Regions from separate parts of the Alkalihalobacillus sp. MEB130 genome, predicted to be linked through region 2. Evidence: a T-box and tRNA genes for the amino acid it is inferred to sense, from the RefSeq annotation. Region 2 holds a T-box; the other holds one or more tRNA genes.

Region 1 (11,285 bases), on a different contig from region 2:
CGTAATATGCAACGAATTGAGTAGCAGAAGCCACCAACCCATATGTACCAATGGCTAGTTCGCTTCCAGTTGCAATATAAACCCAAACTGTTATCACAAAAACAAAAGTACCCTCTCGCAATCCTTGGAAAAAGTGCGCTCGTGTAATCTGCTTCCAGTTTGGATTATTCTTTCTCTCTTTTAAAATTTTCACAAAATAGAAATTCCCTTCGGCTGATCGACGCTTTAACATAAAACTCATTAATACAGCGGCTAAGAACAACGCAAGAGAAATCGCAAATATAATGGTATAGCCTGTAAATTGCTCCATCCTTGTAATAATGAAACCGGAAAGAATCGGCCCTATCATTCCTGCAAAAGAAGTTAATAAGCCTAAAAACCCATTAAAAAAGTCTCTTGTCTCAGGTTCAGTTATTTCAAATGTAAGAACATTAAATGCGAGCCAATAAAAACCAAATCCTGTCCCTATTAAAACCCCCAGTAACAGCAAATATTCATTTGCATTCTCTCCTAAAAACAAAACTGTGGAGAAAAAAATAGCAAGTGCGATGACACCCGCTCTCAGTACAATAACTCGATCAATCTTTTTTGCCACTTTTCCAGCAAGAATAAAAGCAAATGGCTGCATGACAACTGATCCTAAATTATATAGAGCAATATCGACAAATTCACCTGATTGTTTCCATAAATAAACATTAACAAATGTGTTTGACAAGGCAATACTTAATGCATAGAGCCCACCGATGATGAGCAAAAGCTTTAAATCCCTCGTCACCTCTATATCACCAATCACTTTCTTTACCAATACCTTATTCACCGACTCCACCACCCTCACATAGTAGTGTGTCACCTGAAAAACCGGTTATACAAAAAAAAACCTAAAGGTAAGGTTCCTTTAGGTTCTTTTGCATAAGTGCTTTTAATTATTTTGCTGACTCATAGCGTTTTGATACTTCGTCCCAGTTAACCACGTTCCAGAATGCATTAATGTAGTCTGGACGACGGTTTTGGTAATTTAAGTAGTATGCATGCTCCCAAACATCAAGACCTAGGATTGGAGTCTTCCCTTCCATTAATGGTGTATCTTGGTTTGGTGTACTAGTTACTGCAAGCTTGCCACCATCTACTACTAACCAAGCCCAGCCAGAACCAAAACGGTTAGCACCAGCGTTCGCAAATTCTTCTTTAAATGCATCAAGGCTTCCAAAAGTTGAATTGATTGCATCAGCCAACTCACCTGTAGGAGCTCCGCCTCCATTTGGACTTAGAATTTGCCAGAAGAAAGTATGGTTAGCATGACCTCCACCATTATTACGAACAGCACCACGAATATCTTCTGGTACAGCATCTAGATTAGAAACTAACTCTTCAATGCTCTTGTTCGCAAGATCGTCATGACCTTCAAGCGCTGCGTTAAGCTTTGTAATATAAGTATTATGGTGTTTGCCGTGATGAATATTCATAGTTGCCTCGTCAATATGTGGTTCTAGTGCGTTTGCTGCATAAGGTAATTGTGGTAATTCATAAGCCATAATAAATTTCCTCCTCTAAGTACGTTAAATTATTTGTCGGAGTATGTACCCCAAAAAAACATAGACTTTAGCAACATTTTTGTTTCATAAGTCTTTCAATTCATACATTACCAAATTTTGAGCATTGTTGCAACGATAATGCTCACGAAAAATTTAGTCATGTAAACACTCTTACTCTACCCTTACATGATATGGAATAAACACGCTTTGTCATAACAAAAAAGCTAGTACATAAACATATACAATCAAAAGCTACAAATAACGGAGGAATCAAATGAATTGGTGGGAAGCATTGATAATTGGGTTTATACAGGGGATATCAGAATTTTTACCGATTTCAAGTACCGCACTTATGCTTATTGTTCAAAGACTTCTCGACATCCCCATTGGTGAAAACTTCAAGCTTGCATTTGAAACCTTTTTGCATATCGCTTCTGTGCTAGCTGTTATTGTTTACTTTCGACAAGAGGCAACAAAAATCCTTTACGATTTTTGTTCATACCTTGTAAAGAAAGAAGATAGAGCTCGCACTAATTATAGATTTGTTCTTTTACTTATTATTTCGACTTTTATAACCATTTTAGTTGGAAATTTCATTGAAGGAGTACTTGGTGATCAGATGACAACGCCTGCTACAGTAGGAGTTTCTCTTATTATTACAGGTTTATCTTTAATTTTAATTGAGCATGGATTAAAAGTTGGATCTAGGGGACTTTCCAAGCTGAATTGGAAGGATGGAATCATCATTGGAATTGGGCAAGCTTTGTCCTTAGTACCAGGGATTTCTCGTACAGGTAGCACCTTATTTACCGCTCTTTGTCTTGGTTTAAATAAAGAGACAGCCCTTCGTTACTCCTTTTTTCTTTCCATTCCCGTTTTTCTTGGAATGACCATTTTAAAAACTCCTGAACTAATAAGAAGCTATACAGAGATAAGCTTACCCTCCTTAGTCATAGCATTTTTATCATCATTTCTATTTGCATTAATCGGAATTAAATGGTTTATTGTTATGTTACAAAATACAAGACTCACTTATTTTGCTTTTTATTGTATTGGACTCGGTATCATTACATGGAGTTATATTTAATAAAGGCTGAGGAAGAACTATTTCATAGCAACAATCTTTACGAAAACAGCGTTAATAAAACAGCATGCAAAAAAAGACCTCAAAATGAGGTCTTAAAGTTTCATCATATGTAAAAACAATGGCGGAGGAAGAGGGATTCGAACCCCCGCGCGGTTTAACCCGCCTGTCGGTTTTCAAGACCGATCCCTTCAGCCGGACTTGGGTATTCCTCCGCATAAAAAAAGCTAATTGTAAATGGTGGACCCTGTAGGACTCGAACCTACGACCGATCGGTTATGAGCCGACTGCTCTGACCAACTGAGCTAAGGGTCCTCTATGGGGCGACTGATGGGAATTGAACCCACGAATGTCGGAATCACAATCCGATGCGTTAACCACTTCGCCACAATCGCCGTAACATATTTAAATAAAAGTAGCGGCGGAGGGAATCGAACCCACGACCTCACGGGTATGAACCGTACGCTCTAGCCAGCTGAGCTACGCCGCCATATGTTTGGCTCCACAGGTAGGACTCGAACCTACGACCGATCGGTTAACAGCCGATAGCTCTACCACTGAGCTACTGTGGAACGACAATTAAGGACAAGAATTATATTACCATGCACTTTCTAATGAGTCAACACTTATTAGAAAAAATGTTATTTGACAAAAAAGAGCATTTATTTGGCACTGATATAACTTACCACACATCAAATTATTAGACAAGCATAATTTCATTAAAAGACCAGTGTCCCACTTACTTTGGACACTGGTCTCCTTTAGATTAGTAATTGTCTTCTCCTATAACTGCTTCAGCAATATTCACTGAATGATCACCAATTCGTTCAAGGTTACTTACAATATCAACAAAAACGATCCCCGCTGAACCGGAACATTTTCCATCATTGACTCGCTGTATGTGCTGCTTTCTAAGTTTTCTTTCCATTTTATCTATCTTTTCTTCTTTTTCAAGCACCGAACGAGCCATATCACTATCAATTAGTTCAAGCGATTGGATGGCTTCTCTTAACGTTGAGAGTGTTAACTCCGACATTTCTCGAAGATCATCCAATGCTGTTTCTGAAATATGAACCTTATTGACTTTCTGATAATCCTTCAGTTCTACGATATTCTCTATATGATCACCGATGCGTTCAATATCGCGTACGGTATCCATTAACATTGAATGTAGTTTTGAATCATGTGCCGAAAGAGATCTTGAGGAAATTTGTATTAAATAATCAGTGATTTTCCGATCTAGATTATTGATTGCTTCCTCAAACTGTATGGACATTTCAGCATGTCTTTTTTGACCAGTTTCAAGATATTGACTTACTTCATATAATCCTCTCTCTGAAAATTCAGCCATACGCAATACCTCTTGTTTTGCTTGTCCAAGCGCAATAGCTGGTGAACTTCCAATAAATCGAGGATCTAGATGTTTCGCTTTATATTCAATGCTAAATTCTTCACCTGGTACTAGCTTTGTTACAATAATTGCCAATATCGCCACAAACGGCAGTTGAATTAGCGTATTGGATACATTAAAGATTCCATGTGCAAATGCAATCGTCATTGGTCTATTTAGACCTAGCTCAACAGCAAGAAAACTAATGAGCTGAAAGAAAAACGGATAAACAATTAACACAATGATTGTACCTATTAAATTAAATATAACGTGCGTAAGTGCTGCTCTTTTTGCAGCTACTGAAGCTCCTATTGCTGCTAAAATTGCGGTGATAGTCGTTCCAATGTTATCTCCAAATAAAACAGGCAAAGCCGCATCTAATCCCATTGCACCTTGTTCATATAACTGTTGCAACAGACCAATTGATGCGCTCGAACTTTGAACAGCAACTGTAAAAATCGTACCAATTAGGACACCAAGTAATGGATTTTCACTCATACTTACCGTCAGTTCCGCAAACGCCTCTAATTCTCGAAGAGGTTTTAATCCAGTTCCCATTAATTCTAAACCATAAAATAAAGCTCCAAATCCAAAAACAACTTGACCATAGTTATTTACTTTTTTCGCTTTTATGAAGAAAATTAATGCTGCACCAACTGCGATAATAGGCAACGCATAAGCAGAAATTTTAATTCCAATAATAAATGCCGTCACCGTTGTACCTATGTTTGCTCCCATAATGACCCCTATTGCTTGCTTCAAAGTCATGAACCCAGCATTAACAAGGCCAATCGTTAAAACGGTTGTACCGGTACTCGTTTGTAGGAGGACCGTTACAAATAAACCTGCAAACACACCCATTACCGGATTCGTTGTAAATTTATCAAGCACATCACGTAAACCTTCCCCTGCAACCTTTTGCAGGCCATCCCCCATGTATTTAATACCAAAAAGGAAAATACCTAGTCCACCAAAAAACATGAACAAGAGCGTTTGTAAATCCACCAATCCTCATCCCTTCATCTCATAAGTCAAATACTCATCCAACTTTCGACAAACATCAACATTAAACACCCTGTCTATTATTAAGCATTTATGAATGGTTTGTAAACCATAAATTATTAAGAAATGCTCTTTATTTAAAATTAATATAAAAAAGTCATAAAACGAAGGAGCTCTGTGAAACAATGATAGCTATTTCAGGTTCGATTCGTTAAAATAACGATGAGTGAGAAGCACATTCTTTATTCTCACTGAAAGAGAGGATCAGCTAATGAGTTATTGGGAATGGTTTTTCAAAAGCTTTTATAACAGAAAAGCTATTGCATATAGTCGCTTTAGACCAATTACAACCACAATAGGGTATGTACTATTTATTATTTTTCTTGCAAGTATTCCTTATTTTATTTCTTTAAACAGTTCGATTATTACAAGTATTAACCAGTTAAATCGTACATTACAGCATGATTTACCAAATTTTCATGTGAGCGAAGGAAACTTATCTTGGGACGGAGAAGAGGCCTTTTTTGCTGAAGAATTCAATGAAGGATTCTTCTTAATTGACCCATCTAATACATTTTCTGAAACTGATTTAATTCAGTTAGATGAAGGAATTGCATTGCAACAAAGTGAATTTATTTTCGTATCTGATGGACAAACGCATTCGGTCTCGTATGTGCTATTAGGGTTACAAGAATTATCTAAGGAAGAGTTATCTAACAGAATCAGTCAATTACAAAATTTCCTTCCTATTTTGTTAATCATTATCACAAGCTTACTTTATGTCGGACTTGCCGGTTTGGGATTCCTTGGTATTTCAATATTAGCTTATTGTTCGCTTCTCATTAAAGGAAAACGCAGATTAGAATATCGTCACCTTTGGTCCATAACAGCCCACGCTCTTACATTACCTGTAATTGTCCTCTACTGGACCGATGTTTTGGTTATCCGTATTCCTTTTCTTGCATTTGTTGCATCAACTTTCTTAATTGTCCTATTAGCCGTACAGTCTATTCCTAGCATTAAGGCCCAAAAACAATAAAAAACCAAACGAAAGAAGCGAGCATATCAACCTACTCGCTTCTTTGTTCGTTCTCTTCTATGAGTTTAATAACTATTCTTGTACCATCAACTGAGACAACGACAACGTCTTGATTCGCTTCAATCCAACTCCCACCGCTAGTTGCACTGTATTGCTCACCTTCTAGTTCTACCGTACCTGTTGGACGAAAGGAACTAATTGTTCTTCCCCTTTTGCCAACCAGTTCATGATATTGATCATTAATCGAATTGTAACCGAGGTCTCCCGTTAACTTATCCTTTAGCGTCATTTTTGCCCATAAATTTCTAGATGGGAACACTTTTAGAAAAAGAGCCGAACTAAATCCCCCAACGATAAAACCCATTGAAACCAAAATTCCGTAAATAAAAGAAGGGGCAGGAACTGCTAAACCAATAATCATTAATACTACCCCTAATAGAGCAACCGTTCCGTCCGTTATCACTTTTCCATCGATAACGATTAATGCCAGACCTACTATATATAATATTACAACCCACAGTCCGACATCTCCAGTAATATGGTATGAGAAATACATGGCCATGATAGCGACCCCTAAAATAGCAAATAGTCCTTTTACTCGTACTAAAAGTTCTCCAATTAAAAACAAAGTTCCCAAAAATACAACGATAAATCCAACACTAGGTGAATCTAACCATTCCATTTTCCTTCCTCCTTTCTCTTGTTATTATTACGGATCATTGATTGAATCCGTTTCACTTCCTAACAAATAAAATAAGAGAGGGAATGCCCCCTCTCTTATTATGAACTAAATAAACCACGAAGGGAATCAATTAACCGGTTAATTAAATCAAGAAAATTTCGGATAAAGCCTTGCGTCTCTTCACGATTTAAAAACTCTCCCAAATTATCACGCACCCTTGAAATTTGGTCCTGTACTTGATTCCAATCAATATTAAGGTCTTGCATTCTCATAAATAACGAAACCAACCCATTTAGTTCTTCATCTGTTAATGTAATACCTAGTTCAGCTGCAATACGTCGAATGAGATCCCGAAGATCACTTTCCGTTTCTACAGGATTATTTGCTATTTCTTCTTTGATTCGATTCATCAATTCAGTAGCTTCTTCCATTCCAATTGAATCACTTAATTCCCCTGTTCGGATTAATTCTTCATTGGCAATTTGCTTTTGCTCCTCAGGTATTTCAATATCAGCAGCAATTTCATATGCCTTAATTAATCCAGTTAAAGCAGCCGTTCCTGAAACTGCAATCGGAGCTGTAATGTAAATATCTGCATCTTCCACTCCTGCTGTTATTAATGCATTTAAATACATTTCATCAGAAACCCAATTAATATTGGTCGATTCAACAGCTAAGCCATCTCCCTCGTTACCAATTGTAATTTTTGATGAAGATAATGCATTCGTCCCAATTCTCGCAGCACTAATGTAATTACCCAGATATTGGTGCTCCTCTTCATTCGTTACGTATATAATTGTGTCATCTTGTGTTGCTCCCATTTCATTCAATAAAGCTTGTTTTTGTGACTCAGATAAATCTTCCCCTAAAGTGATAATGACATCTCCTGGGATCGCGTCCGCAACCACGAGCATCGGAAAAACAAGCGCTAATACCAGTATAAGAATCATTGACTTTTTCCAAAAGAACTTCATTTTAACATCTTCTCCTTTTATGACTATTACGATTGAATCGTTAAGCCCACACTCATTTATAAGACGAGTGCTATATTAATTAAGAAACACTTTTTTCGAAACAATAAAAAGGTGCTTTAGTCCCATTTTTCATTTAAATCCGTGAAAGATCAGTGACTGGACAATCATGGCCAAGCGGAAAACACTTCCAACTAACTAGCCAAATCAATATATTAACTGTTACAAAGAAGAAGGAAGTAAACAGCATCTGCTCTACATTGCTGATCCAGTATCCAAAGAGAAGGGGACCTAATGCTACTCCTAGGAAACGTAACATAGAATACAGTGAAAAAATAGTCCCTCTGTCCTGTTGTGAAACGATAGATGCTAGTGCTGAATTAGCCGCAGGCAAAACCATTCCTAATCCAATCGAATAGAGACTTAGAGAAAGAATAAACCAACTTAAGGAAGAGAGTATAATCATCATACATGTTCCCGTTGCCATTAAAGCTCCTCCATAAATAAAAGCACGTTTGTAGTTATTTTCATTTCCCTTTAATTTCCGAGCCGTTCCATATGATAATACCGTTAATAGTAGAAGAGGAAGCGCAAGAATGCCCCCATCCACTATAGACGAAAAGAAACCGTTCACTTCTAGTAAATAGGCTAAGTAAAATAAATAGCCAAATAACAAAAACATTCCTATAAAACCAGAAGTACAAATTGGTGTTAGCCATCGCCAATGATCCCTAAATAACTCTTTAAGTCGAACTAAGGTGCCTGATCTTTTATCATTTATTTTGTTAGCTCTTTGTCTTGGTTTTATGAAAATGGAAACACCTAAAAAAGCAAAAAGAGAAACCGCTAAATAGATAACGAAGCTATAATTCCAAGAAAAAAGTAAGACAAACCCACCAATTATAGGACTAATCACTTTTCCTGCTCCATTAAATACCTCTACCGTTCCTAAAGCCCGATTTCTTTGTTCTCCCTCGAAAACATCGGAAATGAATGCCATAGCTAACGGAGTGACACCACCTGCCCCAATTCCTTGAAAAACGCGGCCTACTAACATCCATTGAAATGCCCCCTCTATATGCATAACCATCGCCGAAATGGCCGCTATTACACATCCAATCATAATTAAAGGTAGTGCCAGAAGTGCCACTTTTTTTCTCCCAAATCGATCAGATAAGAAACCTCCCACCGGAACTAATAGAGCCGCTGGAATGGAAAAGCTAGTAAGTAACCACCCGCTTTCCACTGTGGTTATGCCAAGATCTGCTTGCATTTGCGGCAATAAGGGAATAAACATGGAATTCCCAATAACCATGATTAGCGGGAGAAGCCCTATAAAAAAAAGAATGTAACTAGGACGAGCATCCTTCATGTTATTCACTCCTTACACTTTTATTCCTTTTGATATGATTTTTGTAATATTGTCATATTCAACCAATAACTACATATACTTAAATTGAATGAAAAGGGAATGTAAAGGAGGACAAGCTCATGAAACGAATTGGAACGTTTTTCATCATCCTCGTTATCTTATACAGCACTTATTATGATCTAACTATCGGAACTTTACCCAATGGTCTTTCACAAACTGCTACTCCATCTCAACCGGAAGAGGTGCCTGAGTTGGAAGTGGAAGAAACGATCGTTGAAGAATTTGAGCCATTTCGCGAAATCACTGTAGAGCCTGGACATACCGTGTTATCTATTGTAGAACATATGCACGAAGGACCGATTTCAGCTTCAATTCAAGAAATCGTCCATGATTTTCAAACTTTAAATGGAGGAACAAAACCAGAGGAAATTCAAATTGGTAATACTTACCTTTTTCCTGTTTACTACTAATTTACATGCCTTAAATATTTTTTTATAAAAATCGTCTTCACTTTATCCTTGCCAAACAATTGTGGACATTGATAAAATGAAGGCGATTCTCTTTATGAGACTAGGTGAAGAGGCTACTCTTCAAAATAAAGGAGCGATTGGTCAATGACCGAAATAATACATCGTACGAAAACACGCCCCGTTAAAGTTGGAAACTTAACGATTGGTGGAAATAATGAAGTAATAGTTCAAAGCATGACAACAACTAAAACACATGATGTAGAGGCGACTGTTGCCGAGATTAAGCGACTTGAAGAAGCAGGTTGTCAAGTCGTGCGCGTCGCTTGTCCTGATATGCGTGCAGCCGAGGCCATTGCAGACATTAAAGCACAAATTAACATCCCTCTTGTAGTTGATATTCATTTTGATTATAAGCTTGCTCTTAAGGCCATTGAAGGTGGAGCCGATAAAATTAGAATTAACCCAGGGAATATTGGAAAGCGTCATAAAGTTGAGGCTGTAGTTAAAGCTGCTAAAGAAAAAGGAATTCCGATTCGCATTGGTGTTAATGCTGGTTCGCTTGAAAAAAGAATTCTTGATAAATATGGATATCCGACAGCGGACGGCATGGTTGAAAGTGCTTTACATCATATCCAAATTTTAGAGGATTTAGATTTTCATGACATCATTGTCTCCATGAAAGCCTCTGATGTAAATTTAGCAATTGAAGCTTATGAGAAAGCCGCAAAAGCGTTTGATTATCCTCTACACTTAGGTATTACGGAATCTGGAACTTTGTTTGCAGGAACGATTAAGAGTGCAGCTGGCCTTGGCGCTATTTTAAATATGGGAATCGGTAACACGGTTCGTATATCATTAAGCGCTGACCCTGTTGAAGAAGTAAAAGTTGCCCGCGAATTACTTAAATCTTTTGGGCTTGCCGCAAATGCAGCTACTCTGATCTCTTGCCCTACTTGTGGACGTATCGAAATCGATTTAATTAGTATTGCTAATGAAGTTGAAGAGTACATTGCAAGCATCAAAGCCCCTATTAAAGTAGCCGTTCTAGGTTGTGCTGTAAACGGACCTGGAGAAGCTCGCGAAGCCGATATCGGAATTGCAGGAGCTCGTGGTGAAGGCCTTCTCTTTATGAAAGGAGAGATTGTTCGTAAGGTTCCTGAAGAAACAATGGTTGAAGAATTAAAAATTGAAATTGATAAAATTGCAGAAGAACATTTTAAAAAGCAGCGTGAATTAGAAAAAGCATAAGCTCTCAAGCTTATGCTTTTTCTTTTTATTGTTCCCCGTTCTCCCCTACTTTCTACTTATTTCTAAGTTAGAAAAATGGGGAGAAAAAGACGGTCATGAGAATCGAAACAGCACCTATACCAATCGCCCAGTTCCCGAGCGTTGTGGAGCCATAACGACGTGAAACAAAACCTATAACGATTCCGGCTGCACCTAGCAATACCGGTAAGAAAAATAATGATAAGATAGAAAGAACAATCGCAAATGTTCCGACACCGCGACCCGCAGTGACATCATCCACGTTTGCCTCCTCTGTCTCATTTCTTTCTGCCATCCCATTCATGGTTGCATATTCTGCAGCCGTTTCCTCTTGGAAATTGCTCACAAATGGTTCATCTTTTTCTTCTTCGTGTAATGAAAGATCACGGGAATCAGCTCTCCCGTTCTCATATCGTCCTCCCTCAACATGGTTATTCACCAAAGTTAAAGAACGATCATCTTCATCAACTAACCTTA
Region 2 (11,285 bases):
CAGATTCACAAACGGATGGAATTCCCGGTACGTTATGTTCCTTTGAGAATGTTCCTTCATGAACACATCCACCATGAATTAATGTATTTTCTTCACAATGTGCAACAACCGCCATATTCACTTCTGCTGCCTTCTTCATAGCTTGAAGCATCATGTCAGCAGATTGAACTCCAACTCCATCATCTGTAAAGGCAAAGGCACCTGCCTGCTTTAATGCTTCAAAATCAGTTAATTCTTGACCTAATTGTCTTGTTGTTATAGATGCATATGGCAACACACGAACGTGCCCAGTAGATTGAATTCGCTCTTGTAACCATTCCATTTGTTCTTTTGTATCCGGAACAGGTCTTGTATTTGGCATCGCTGCAATAGTTGTAAAACCACCAGCTGCTGCTGACATCGTTCCTGTTTCAATGGTTTCTTTCTTTTCTCCACCTGGCTCACGTAAATGAACGTGAACATCAACCAGACCAGGTGCAATTAGTTTTCCTTCAACATTAATGACCTTCACTTGCTCTGTTGTTGGTGGGGGCGTAAATTGAATACGCCCATCTACCATGTACACATCTTTTCCCTTTAACGTTCCATCCTCAGCTAAAATCATTCCACCTTCAAGTTTAATTGTCATCCTGATTCCCCCTTATATTTGGTCCAAAGCGCGCTTCACAACCGCTTTTCTAACTGCAACACCGTTTTTCATTTGCTTAAATATTCTTGATTTTTCACATTCAACAAGTTCACTAGCTAACTCTACCCCGCGATTTACTGGAGCTGGGTGTAAAATAATCGCATTTGATTTCATTCTTTTTTCTCTTTCTATTGTTAGACCATATTGGTTATGGTAACTTTCTTTTGTAAATTCCATTTTCCCATCATGACGTTCATGCTGAATTCGAAGTAACATAACTACATCTACCTTAGGTAATTCACTGTCAAAGTCTACATATTGATAGGCCTGATCATACCCTGCCATCCATTCTTTTGGACCAGCTATTTTCACATTTGCACCAAGTCTGGTTAGAACGTCTGCATTCGAACGCGCCACTCGACTATGACGTAAATCCCCGGCAATCATAATGTTCAACCCTGAAAAAGTTGAAAATTCTTGTTGTATGGTTAGTAAATCAAGCAAGGATTGTGTAGGGTGGTGACCACTGCCATCTCCTCCATTTATGATCGGAATGCTTATTTGTTCACGGATATGCTGGTAATAGTCATTTTCTGGATGTCTAATGACAAGAGCATTTGCTCCAATAGCTTCAAATGTTTTAACCGTATCAAGTAACGACTCACCCTTTTGTACGCTTGAACTTTCTTCTGAGAAAGACAATACATGAAGCCCTAACATTTTTTCAGCAACTTCAAAACTGTATCGCGTTCTTGTACTTGGCTCAAAAAAAAGGTTTGCAATAAATAACTCTTTATTTGGCCGCCACTCTTTCCCTTCAGCAAAACGTCCTGCCTCTTCAAGAATCGTTGCAATTTCGACTGTTGACATTGTTTCTAATGTAAGTAATTCTCCTCTTATTGCTTTTTGATCGATTAATGTCGCCATCAAAACCAGCCTCCTCTTTAGTATGTATGTGTTACTCAGATATAAAAAATACCCTTAGAGAAAAGGACTCTAAGGGTATAAGGATGAAGAGAAGTATGACTTCCCGATCACCAAACCCCCTTTGAAGTCTCTCTGTACTTCGTTAAAAGGGACTATTCAATTACTCTGATTCAAACATCGCTTTTTTTCCATAACTTACTTCTTTTTCCGGTAATACAATGTGCAAGATGATACCAACGATCGTTGCTAAAGCCATACCTGCAATTTCAATGTTATCTCGAACTTGAATGAATGCTCCACCAATACCAATAACAAGAATAACCGAAGAAATAATCAAGTTACGCTTTAATCCAATGTTAATTTCATTGTCAATTAACATTCGGAGTCCAGATGATGCGATGATTCCAAATAAAAGGATAGATACTCCGCCCATAACTGCGGTTGGAATCGTCGAAATTAGAGCTGCAAACTTGCCAATGAAGGAAAAGATAACAGCAAGGACCGCAGCACCGCCTATTACAAACACACTAAACACTCGTGTAATCGCTAATACTCCAATATTTTCTCCATATGTTGTATTCGGAGGCCCGCCTATGAAGGAAGCAATCATTGTCGCTACACCATCTCCTAAAATGGATCTGTGTAAACCTGGCTTTTTCACAAAATCTTTTCCAACTACTTTACTAAGAACCATTTGGTCTCCAATATGCTCTGCAATTGTTACAACAGCTACAGGGACCATAATAAAAGCGATTTCCCAGGAAAATGAAGGAACATAGGTTACAAACGGCACTAACACATCTGGCGTTGCAAACCAGTTAGCATCACGAACCGGTTGCCAATCAACTAATCCTAAAAACAATGCTGTTATATACCCACCGACAATCCCGAACATAATTGGTACGAGACTGAAAAAACCCTTAAAGAACATAGATGCAAGCACGGTAATTGTTAATGTAATGAGAGCGACAATAAAGTGCGTTGTCGAATACTCACCTGAAACTGGTTCGTTCATTGCCATGTCAATAGCTACCCCTGCTAGACCTAACCCGATTACCATAATAACTGGCCCTACTACAATTGGTGGTAAGAATCGCATGATGGATTGCACTCCATACGCTTTAATAATAAGAGCGATCAACCCATAAACCAATCCAGCTAGAAAGCTTCCGATCATGGCCCCTTCAGGACCATTTAACGATGAAGCCGCGATGATCGGTGCAATGAAAGCAAATGATGAGCCTAAGTAAGCTGGAACCTGCCCTTTTGTAACTAAAAGATACGCTAACGTTCCTAATCCACTTGAAAGAAGAGCAACTGCAGGACTTAAACCTACTAAATAGGGAACAAGGATGGTTGCTCCAAACATCGCAAACAAATGTTGCAAACTTAATACGATCCATTTATCTAATCTTGGCACTTCTCGGATGCCTACTTCTTTTGTCTCTACTGCCATATCTGTTCCTCCTAAAACTTCAACAAAAAAACTCTTTGCTTTAAGGCAAAGAGGTTCAATTCTTTCTAACCATATAAGATTAGAAAGCTTGACCCTCTTACTAGCCTCACTGGACTACCTTAAAGAGGTATTTTATTATTTTGTTCAATTGTTACTTCATCTGTTGAATCGACTTCACTTAAATTTGCAACAATTTTTTCGCTTTTTGATGTTGGAACGTTTTTCCCAACATAATCAGGACGAATTGGTAACTCTCTATGTCCACGATCAATCAAAACAGCCAATTGAATTTGTTCCGGCCTGCCAATATCAATAAGCGCATCTAAAGCAGCTCTAACCGTTCTTCCTGTGTAAAGAACATCATCAATTAAAATAACTTTTCGGTTACTAATATCGACTGGGATATCTGTACCTTGTAGAATTGGTTCTTCGGAAGGTGTTTTTACTGTTAAATCATCTCGATAAAGTGTTATATCAATTTCTCCTACAGGAATTTTTTCACCTTCAATTTTCTCAATTCGCTCAGCTAGTCGCTTTGCAAGATAAATTCCACGAGTTTTAATTCCAACAAGAATACAATTATCAATACCTTTATTGTGCTCAATTATTTCATGAGCAATACGAGTTGTTGCTCTTCTGATTGCTTGTTCATCTAAAATGACTCTCGACATTCTTTCCACCTCCATTTTTTCCAGAAACGAAAAAACTCTCATGCCACTATAGACATGAGAGGATTAGTACGTAAGGGAATATAGACGTTACTACGTCTGTTCCAATTACTCCGTTTCCTTCTCAGCCTCACGGGACTAAGTTAAAGGACTATTAAATTCTTTCTATAGTATGACCTATGATGAATATAATGTCAACAAGTTTTATTGACTTCGTAATTGCAATAATACTTGTTCCATATCTTTTGGAAGCGGAGCTTCAAAAACCATTTCTTCCCCTGTTTTAGGATGAGAAAAACCAAGAACTGCTGCATGAAGGGCTTGTCCTTCAATATCCAGCGTCTTTTTCTTTGGTCCGTATTTCGGATCTCCAGCTAATGGATAACCAATATATTTCATATGAACCCGGATTTGATGGGTCCTACCCGTTTCCAACTCACATTGAACATATGTGTACTTCTCAAACGTTTCAAGAACTGTAAAATGCGTTACGGCATCTCGGCTATTCTCTTCTGTTACCGTCATGCTTTGACGATCTTTTTTATCTCGTCCAATTGGTGCATCAACCGTACCATGTTGATGTGGAATAATCCCATGCACAATCGCTTTATATAGTCGGCGAGTAGTTTTCGCTTTTAATTGGTCAACTAAAGATTCATGAGCTTGATCGTTTTTAGCTACCATAATTAAACCAGACGTGTCTTTATCAATCCGGTGAACAATCCCTGGTCTTATCACTCCATTAATGCCTGATAAATCCTGACAATGATACATTAAAGCATTTACTAAGGTACCTGAATAATGACCTGGAGCTGGATGAACCACCATCCCTCTAGGCTTATTAATAACAATTACATCCGCATCTTCGTAAACAACATCTAATGGAATGTTTTCTGCTTCCACTTGTAACTCCTCAACATCAGGAATGTCTAAAGTGATTACATCCCCCTCGCTAACTTTATAATTGCTTTTTACTTTTTGATTGTTTACTTTTACATGATCATCCTTAATCCATAACTGCACTTGAGTTCGTGACCATTTCCCGTCCATGGTTAAGAACTTATCAATACGTAATGACGCATGATCAAGTGAAACTGTCCATTCAAATTGTTCCATTACTTACTCTCCTTCTTCAATTTACGCTCATCATTTATCATTTTCACAAACAATAACCCTACTCCAACACATAAAGCTGCATCTGCTACATTAAAAATGGCAAAATTATAACCGAATATGTATGTATCTACAAAATCAACTACTTCTCCTCGGAATAGACGATCAATAAAATTGCCAATTGCTCCCCCGAGCAATAATGCTAAAGAGATCCCAAATAAACGACTGTTCTTGGCTTCTTTCTGCATATAATAGACGATCCCAATAATAACAATGGTTGTAATGATATAAAAGAACCACATTTGACCTTGAAGAATTCCAAAAGCAGCGCCTTTATTTCGGTGTGATGTAATATAAAAAACTTGCTCTATTACAGGAATTCGTTCTCCAATAGCCATTTGTGTATCAACAATCCATTTCGTTAGTTGATCAACTATAATAACAAGAAGAGCGATAAGATAATATCTCAACATAATTCCCCCATTCTGTGCCTACTTGATACGTAAAGCATTATAGCACAAAAAGAGGGGGATGACCCCCTACTTTCCGTTCAAGTATTGGTCGTAGTGAACATTCCTCTCAAAAGTAACATCTTCATCCCCTGTATAGCCTTCAATTCCAGTTGAAAGGAAACCTTCTATCTCTTCAACATAACCAATGAGTTCACCATTTTCATCTAAAGATGAATCTTCAAATGTCATTGAATTCTCGTTAAATTCTGCTACGGATTGATAAGCATCCTCTGCATCAAATTGTGTTTCATGATCATCATGATCAAAATTGAATTTTTCAAACCCTTCAAGAACATCTTCCTCAGGAGGCCTATCATCAGTAATTCGATTGTCTACAGCGCCCACAACAGCTCTAGCAGCTGGATTGGCTTCTAAACGCTCGTATGGAATTACCTGCCCTGTCACTTCACAAATACCAAAGGTACCATTTTCAAATTTGGCTAATGCATGTTCTATTTCTTCATGCTCTCTCTCGACTTGTTCTAAAAGTGCAAAATCTTTCTCACGCTCATATAGGTCTGTAGCAGTATCGGCTGGGTGATTATCATACTGAGATAACTCTCCGGTGGAAAAGGAAAGCGTTCGAGACTGCTCTTCTTTAAAGTGGTCATTTATTCGTTTTTCTAATTCAGATTTCCGCTCCAGTAACTGTTGTTTTATTTGTGTATAATCTGTCATTTTCATCTCCCCCATAACAAATCGCGCTACTATATAGGCGCTCCTTCTTATTGTGACCAACAGATGGAGATATAGCCAACACAACATTTGTCAAAGTAAGAAAAAGAGGTGTTCCAAAAATCTGATTCCGACTTTTGGAACACCCCGAAAGAAATAAACATTTATCATACTGGTTACGTGTTTATATTAGCTATTCACGTAATGTTTTTTAACCGTTTCTGCACAAGAAGTACACAGTCCAGAATGCTCTTGGTCAGTTCCTACTGTTTCAGAAACAACCCAACAACGCTCACACGTTTCGCCTTTAGCAGACTCAACAACAATCGCTAATTGTTCAAACACAACCGCATCCGATGGGGCTTCACTAACGTCTCCCGCTAATGTTACGTTAGAGACAATAAATAATTTTTCAAGTTGTGAAATTCCTTTAAGTAATTCTGCCACTTCACCACTTGAATAAAGCGTAATAGCCGCCGTTAATGACTTCCCAATTTTCTTTTCATTTCTAGCTTGCTCAAGAGCTTTTAAGACATCATCTCTTACAGCCATAAAATGATTCCATTTCGACTTTAGCTCTTCTACTTCACCAAAAGAAGTAACTGTTGGCATATCCGTTAACTGCACACTTTCTTCACTTACTGCCGGAATATGTTCCCACACTTCATCTGCCGTATGGCTTAAAATTGGAGAAACTAGTTTTGTTAAACTAACAAGAACTTCATACATCACGGTTTGAATCGCACGGCGAGCTGGATGGTCTGCATGCTCAATGTATAAAGTATCTTTCGCTAAGTCCATATAGAATGAACTTAATTCGATCGTACAGAAGTTATGAATGGTATGGTACACCGTAGAGAATTGATATTGATCATACGCTTGTTCAACCTTCTCAATCACTTCGTTTAACTTAACGAGCATAAATAGATCGACGTCTTTCAAATCTTTCACATAATGTTTCGCTGGATCAAAATCATGTAAATTTCCTAATAAGAATCGGAACGTATTACGAATCTTACGATAGGATTCCGATACTTGTTTTAAAATTTTATCTGAAACGCGTACATCTGCTTGATAATCTACAGAAGCTACCCATAAACGTAAAATATCAGCTCCAAGCTGCTTCATAACATCATTAGGAATCACAACATTCCCAATGGACTTACTCATTTTGCGTCCCTCACCATCAAGAGCAAATCCATGACTCAAAACACCTTTATATGGTGCTTTTCCTGTCACAGCAACACTTGTAGAAAGCGATGAGTTAAACCATCCACGGTATTGATCAGATCCTTCTAAGTAAAGGTCGGCCGGGCGTTGTAAGTCGTCACGTTCTTCTAGCACAGCTTGATGAGAGGAACCTGAATCAAACCAAACATCCATAATGTCCATTTCTCGAGTGAAAGTTCCATTTGGACTATGTTCAGATGTGAAACCTTCAGGTAACAATTGCGCAGTTTCCCACTCAAACCAAATATTGGATCCATGTTCACGGAACAAGTTCGACACATGATCGATCGTCTCATCTGTAATAATAGGCTCTCCGTTTTCACCATAAAAAACTGGAATTGGGACACCCCAAGCACGTTGACGAGAAATACACCAATCTCCACGATCGCGTACCATATTAAATAAACGAGTTTCTCCCCACTTTGGCATCCACTCTACCTCTTCAATCGCCTTTAGTAAATCCGTACGGAAATTTTCAATTGAAGCAAACCATTGAGCGGTTGCACGATATATAACGGGTTTCTTTGTACGCCAATCATGTGCATAAGAATGGGTAATAAACGTTAATTTTAGCAGAGCACCTAGTTCATCCAATTTTTCAGTAATTGGTTTATTTGCAGCATCATAAAATAGACCTTCAAATCCAGGTGCTTCTTCTGTCATATGCCCTTTATCGTCGACCGGACAGAGTACATCAAGTCCATACTTTTGTCCAACAATGAAATCTTCTTCCCCGTGACCTGGTGCTGTATGAACACAACCGGTACCAGCATCAAGCGTGACATGATCTCCACACATAATTAAAGAGTCACGACCATAAATCGGGTGTACTGCTTTTACGTACTCAATTTCTGATCCTTTAAACGTTTTTACAACTTCCACGTTTTCCCACTCAAATTCTTTTTGAAGTGTCTCAAGAAGACCAGCTGCAACCACGTATTTTTTTCCAGAAACAGCAACAACGTTGTAATCAAGATCTGGATGAACCGAAATACCAAGATTCGCTGGAATGGTCCATGGTGTCGTTGTCCAGATAATGATAGCCTCATCACCAGAAAGTACTTCATTTCCTTCTTTTATGTTAAAAGCGACATAAATGGAAGGCGAACGCTTATCTTGATATTCAATTTCGGCTTCTGCTAGTGCAGACTCAGAAGAAGGCGACCAGTAGACAGGTTTTTTCCCTTTATAAATATGGCCCTTTTTTGCCATTTCTCCGAACACTTTAATTTGTTGAGACTCATATGCCTTATCAAGAGTTATATATGGATTATACCAATCCCCACGTACTCCTAAGCGAATAAATTGCTCACGTTGACGATCAATTTGTGTTTTTGCATACTCTTCACATAATTTGCGAAACTCGGCAACGCTCATTGACTTACGGTCAACTTTACCACTCTTTGTAAGAGCAGTTTCAATTGGTAAGCCATGTGTATCCCATCCTGGAACATACGGAGCATGGAAACCACTCATTGACTTATAACGAACGATCATATCTTTAAGAATTTTATTAAGGGCGTGCCCCATATGAATATCTCCATTTGCATATGGAGGACCATCATGCAAAACAAATAAAGGTCTTCCCTTTGTACGATCTTGTACTTTTTTATAAATATCCATTTCGTTCCATTGTTCTTGTCTTTGCGGCTCGCGGTTTGGCAAGTTTCCTCTCATTGGAAACTCTGTTTTTGGCATTAATAGCGTGTCTTTGTAATCCATTAACGTTCTTCCTCCTAGTAACTATGAAATTGTTCGACAAATACAAAAAACTTCTCATCCCAAAAGGGACGAGAAGTTAACCCGTGGTACCACCCTGATAGAAAGCAAAAGCTTTCCACTCAATCATTCGTAACGGGAATAACTCGTTGCAGCCTACTTTAACTTTTCAGTGCAAAACTCAAGGGTGATTTTCCAATGTGAACGTGTTCAGGCTCACACCACCCCTGAATCGCTTCTCACGTTTTTAGTCATTGTACTCTTCCCTATCATTGTCTTTATCAACATTCATTTAATGATTATCATTATATGATAGCATGGCAAGAAGTGCAAGGCTCTCTCAAAAAAAGCGTTATGTCCGCTCTTCCATTAGTTCCTCTTCTTCTGTTACCTCATCCCAATCATCTGATTGAAGCATTTCTAACTGAGCTTCAATGAGCATTTTAAATCTCATCTTATAAACGGAAGCTTGCTTTTTCAACTCCTCCATATCCATCATCACTTTTCTTGATTTCATCAAGGAGTCGTTAATGATACGATCGGCATTCTTCTCTGCTTCTTTAACAATAAGCTGCGCTTCTTTTTGCGCACTCCGTCTAACTTCTTCGGCTGCTTCTTGCGCTACTAAAATGGATTTGTTTAATGTTTCCTCGATATTTTTAAAATGTTCCAGTTTTTCGTCAAGGTCCGTAACTCGTTCAAATAAATCCTTTTTTTCACGAAGAACAGCTTCGTAATCCTTAATGACTTGGTCCAAAAATTCATTCACTTCATCTTCATCATATCCACGAAACCCTCTAGTAAATTCTTTGTTATGGATATCCAAAGGGGTCAAAGGCATATAAGCCACCTCCAAGTTGTTAACATCATTTAGTCAAAAATGAACCTTTCAAATCCCTTGATTTTTACTGGCTCGCTTCTTTTATTTGTAATTTCGACACAGATTTCGAATTTCCTGCATTTTTTTATAAATCTCTTATTGTTTCTTTCCAAATCGAAGTCGATATTTCTCCTTTTTCGTCAAACCTTCAATCGCTATTATTTTTGCCCTTCCATATCCTCTGACCGATATGTAGTCCCCTGCTTCTAACGTAAAATCAGTTCGATCAACTGTTTTCCAGTTTACTTTTACTAATCCTTTTTCAATATAGGGCGACACTTTCGATCTTGATAACTTGTATATCTTAGCCATAATCACATCAAGTCTCATTGAAGAAGTCGTAGTGACATCTTCAATCCATTCATCTTTAGGTATAATGTGCTCAGATATTGGGATTCGATTCAAATGGACAGGGGCTTTTCCAATCGTTTGAACATTCATCTCTACATAATCAGAAATTTCTGACGCGATAATAATTTGAGCCACTCCATTATCGTTCAACGAAATATCTCCAAACTTCTCTCTCTTTATACCAATATTCATAATGGATCCTAAAATATCTCGATGCTGCAAAGTAACAAATTTAGATGGGTAGTCTATGGAAAAAAGGGTAAGATTAAAATCTTCGTCAGAGGTTTCTAAATAGGGCGGGGTTAAACGCAATCGACAACGCTCTGCATAACGAGAGCCTCCCGAAAAGGAGAGGCTCACATCTTCATCATGTCCAATTATAGTTCGTGCAATTTCTTGTTGGCGCGGATCTAGAAAATCAGTTAAACGATCTATATGTCTGTATTTGACATCTTCTTGCCACTCAATTACTTGGTCAACAAAGGGACGTTCTTCCTCACGAAAGTGCTGATAGATACTTATGGTTGCTCACTCCTAACTGCTAAATGCCAAAAAGGGCACGAACACCGCCACCCGCTAAGCGAAGTACGATAATAGCGACGATTGGAGAAAGATCAATCATTCCAAGGGGTGGAACAAATTTTCTAAATGGCTCTAAATATGGCTCAACGATTCGGCCAATAAATTGTCCAATTGATGATTCACGGGCGTTCGGAAACCATGACATTAGTATATAACCAATAATAAAGAAAGAATAAATATATAATGCTTGATGAAGTAATAATCCAATTGTTTGCAAAACATTCACCACCTTCTACTTGCTTCTATTCAAAATGCTCCTGCATCATTTCTGTAATTGTACCTGTAACATCTACATTATCAGGTGTACATAAAAAAATGTTTGAGCCTATCTTTTGAATGTCCCCCCCAATAGCATACACTGTTCCACTTAAAAAATCGACTACTCGTTTCGCTTGGTCATGAGAAATACGTTGTAAATTGATGATCACTGCTTTTCTATTTTTTAAATGATCAGCAATTTCTTGAGCTTCATCATACGTACGAGGCTCTTGTAATATTACTTTTGCTCCTTTTTGAACACTTTGTAAACTTACTACATTCTGAG

The links. A T-box is a leader RNA that pairs with one kind of tRNA and senses whether it is charged. The one in region 2 lies ahead of ileS (isoleucine--tRNA ligase), so its partner is inferred to be a tRNA-Ile.
Region 1: it has a tRNA-Ile gene. The T-box ahead of ileS (isoleucine--tRNA ligase) is inferred to sense a tRNA for this amino acid. The anticodon was not compared.

Annotation. Positions count from the first base shown of each region.
Region 1 is NZ_JAOANA010000016.1:59,057-70,341, forward strand. Features, by position in the region: gene N0O92_RS16090 (MFS transporter) at 1-817, opposite strand, end outside; gene N0O92_RS16095 (superoxide dismutase) at 924-1,532, opposite strand; gene N0O92_RS16100 (undecaprenyl-diphosphate phosphatase) at 1,807-2,619, shown strand; tRNA gene N0O92_RS16105 (tRNA-Ser) at 2,739-2,831, opposite strand; tRNA gene N0O92_RS16110 (tRNA-Ile) at 2,855-2,931, opposite strand; tRNA gene N0O92_RS16115 (tRNA-His) at 2,936-3,011, opposite strand; tRNA gene N0O92_RS16120 (tRNA-Met) at 3,033-3,106, opposite strand; tRNA gene N0O92_RS16125 (tRNA-Asn) at 3,114-3,188, opposite strand; gene N0O92_RS16130 (Na/Pi cotransporter family protein) at 3,383-5,011, opposite strand; gene N0O92_RS16135 (DUF1189 domain-containing protein) at 5,280-6,047, shown strand; gene N0O92_RS16140 (NfeD family protein) at 6,079-6,729, opposite strand; gene N0O92_RS16145 (DUF1002 domain-containing protein) at 6,828-7,703, opposite strand; gene N0O92_RS16150 (MFS transporter) at 7,837-9,072, opposite strand; gene N0O92_RS16155 (nucleoside-diphosphate kinase) at 9,192-9,542, shown strand; gene ispG (flavodoxin-dependent (E)-4-hydroxy-3-methylbut-2-enyl-diphosphate synthase) at 9,696-10,790, shown strand; gene N0O92_RS16165 (DUF4190 domain-containing protein) at 10,858-11,285, opposite strand, start outside.
Region 2 is NZ_JAOANA010000002.1:151,812-163,096, forward strand. Features, by position in the region: gene N0O92_RS02550 (dihydroorotase) at 1-628, opposite strand, end outside; gene N0O92_RS02555 (aspartate carbamoyltransferase catalytic subunit) at 641-1,555, opposite strand; gene N0O92_RS02560 (solute carrier family 23 protein) at 1,716-3,011, opposite strand; gene pyrR (bifunctional pyr operon transcriptional regulator/uracil phosphoribosyltransferase PyrR) at 3,131-3,697, opposite strand; gene N0O92_RS02570 (RluA family pseudouridine synthase) at 3,884-4,795, opposite strand; gene lspA (signal peptidase II) at 4,795-5,262, opposite strand; gene N0O92_RS02580 (TraR/DksA C4-type zinc finger protein) at 5,332-5,982, opposite strand; gene ileS (isoleucine--tRNA ligase) at 6,169-8,931, opposite strand; T-box leader at 8,993-9,210, opposite strand; gene N0O92_RS02590 (DivIVA domain-containing protein) at 9,281-9,769, opposite strand; gene N0O92_RS02595 (YlmH family RNA-binding protein) at 9,905-10,519, opposite strand; gene N0O92_RS02600 (YggT family protein) at 10,701-10,958, opposite strand; gene N0O92_RS02605 (cell division protein SepF) at 10,984-11,285, opposite strand, start outside.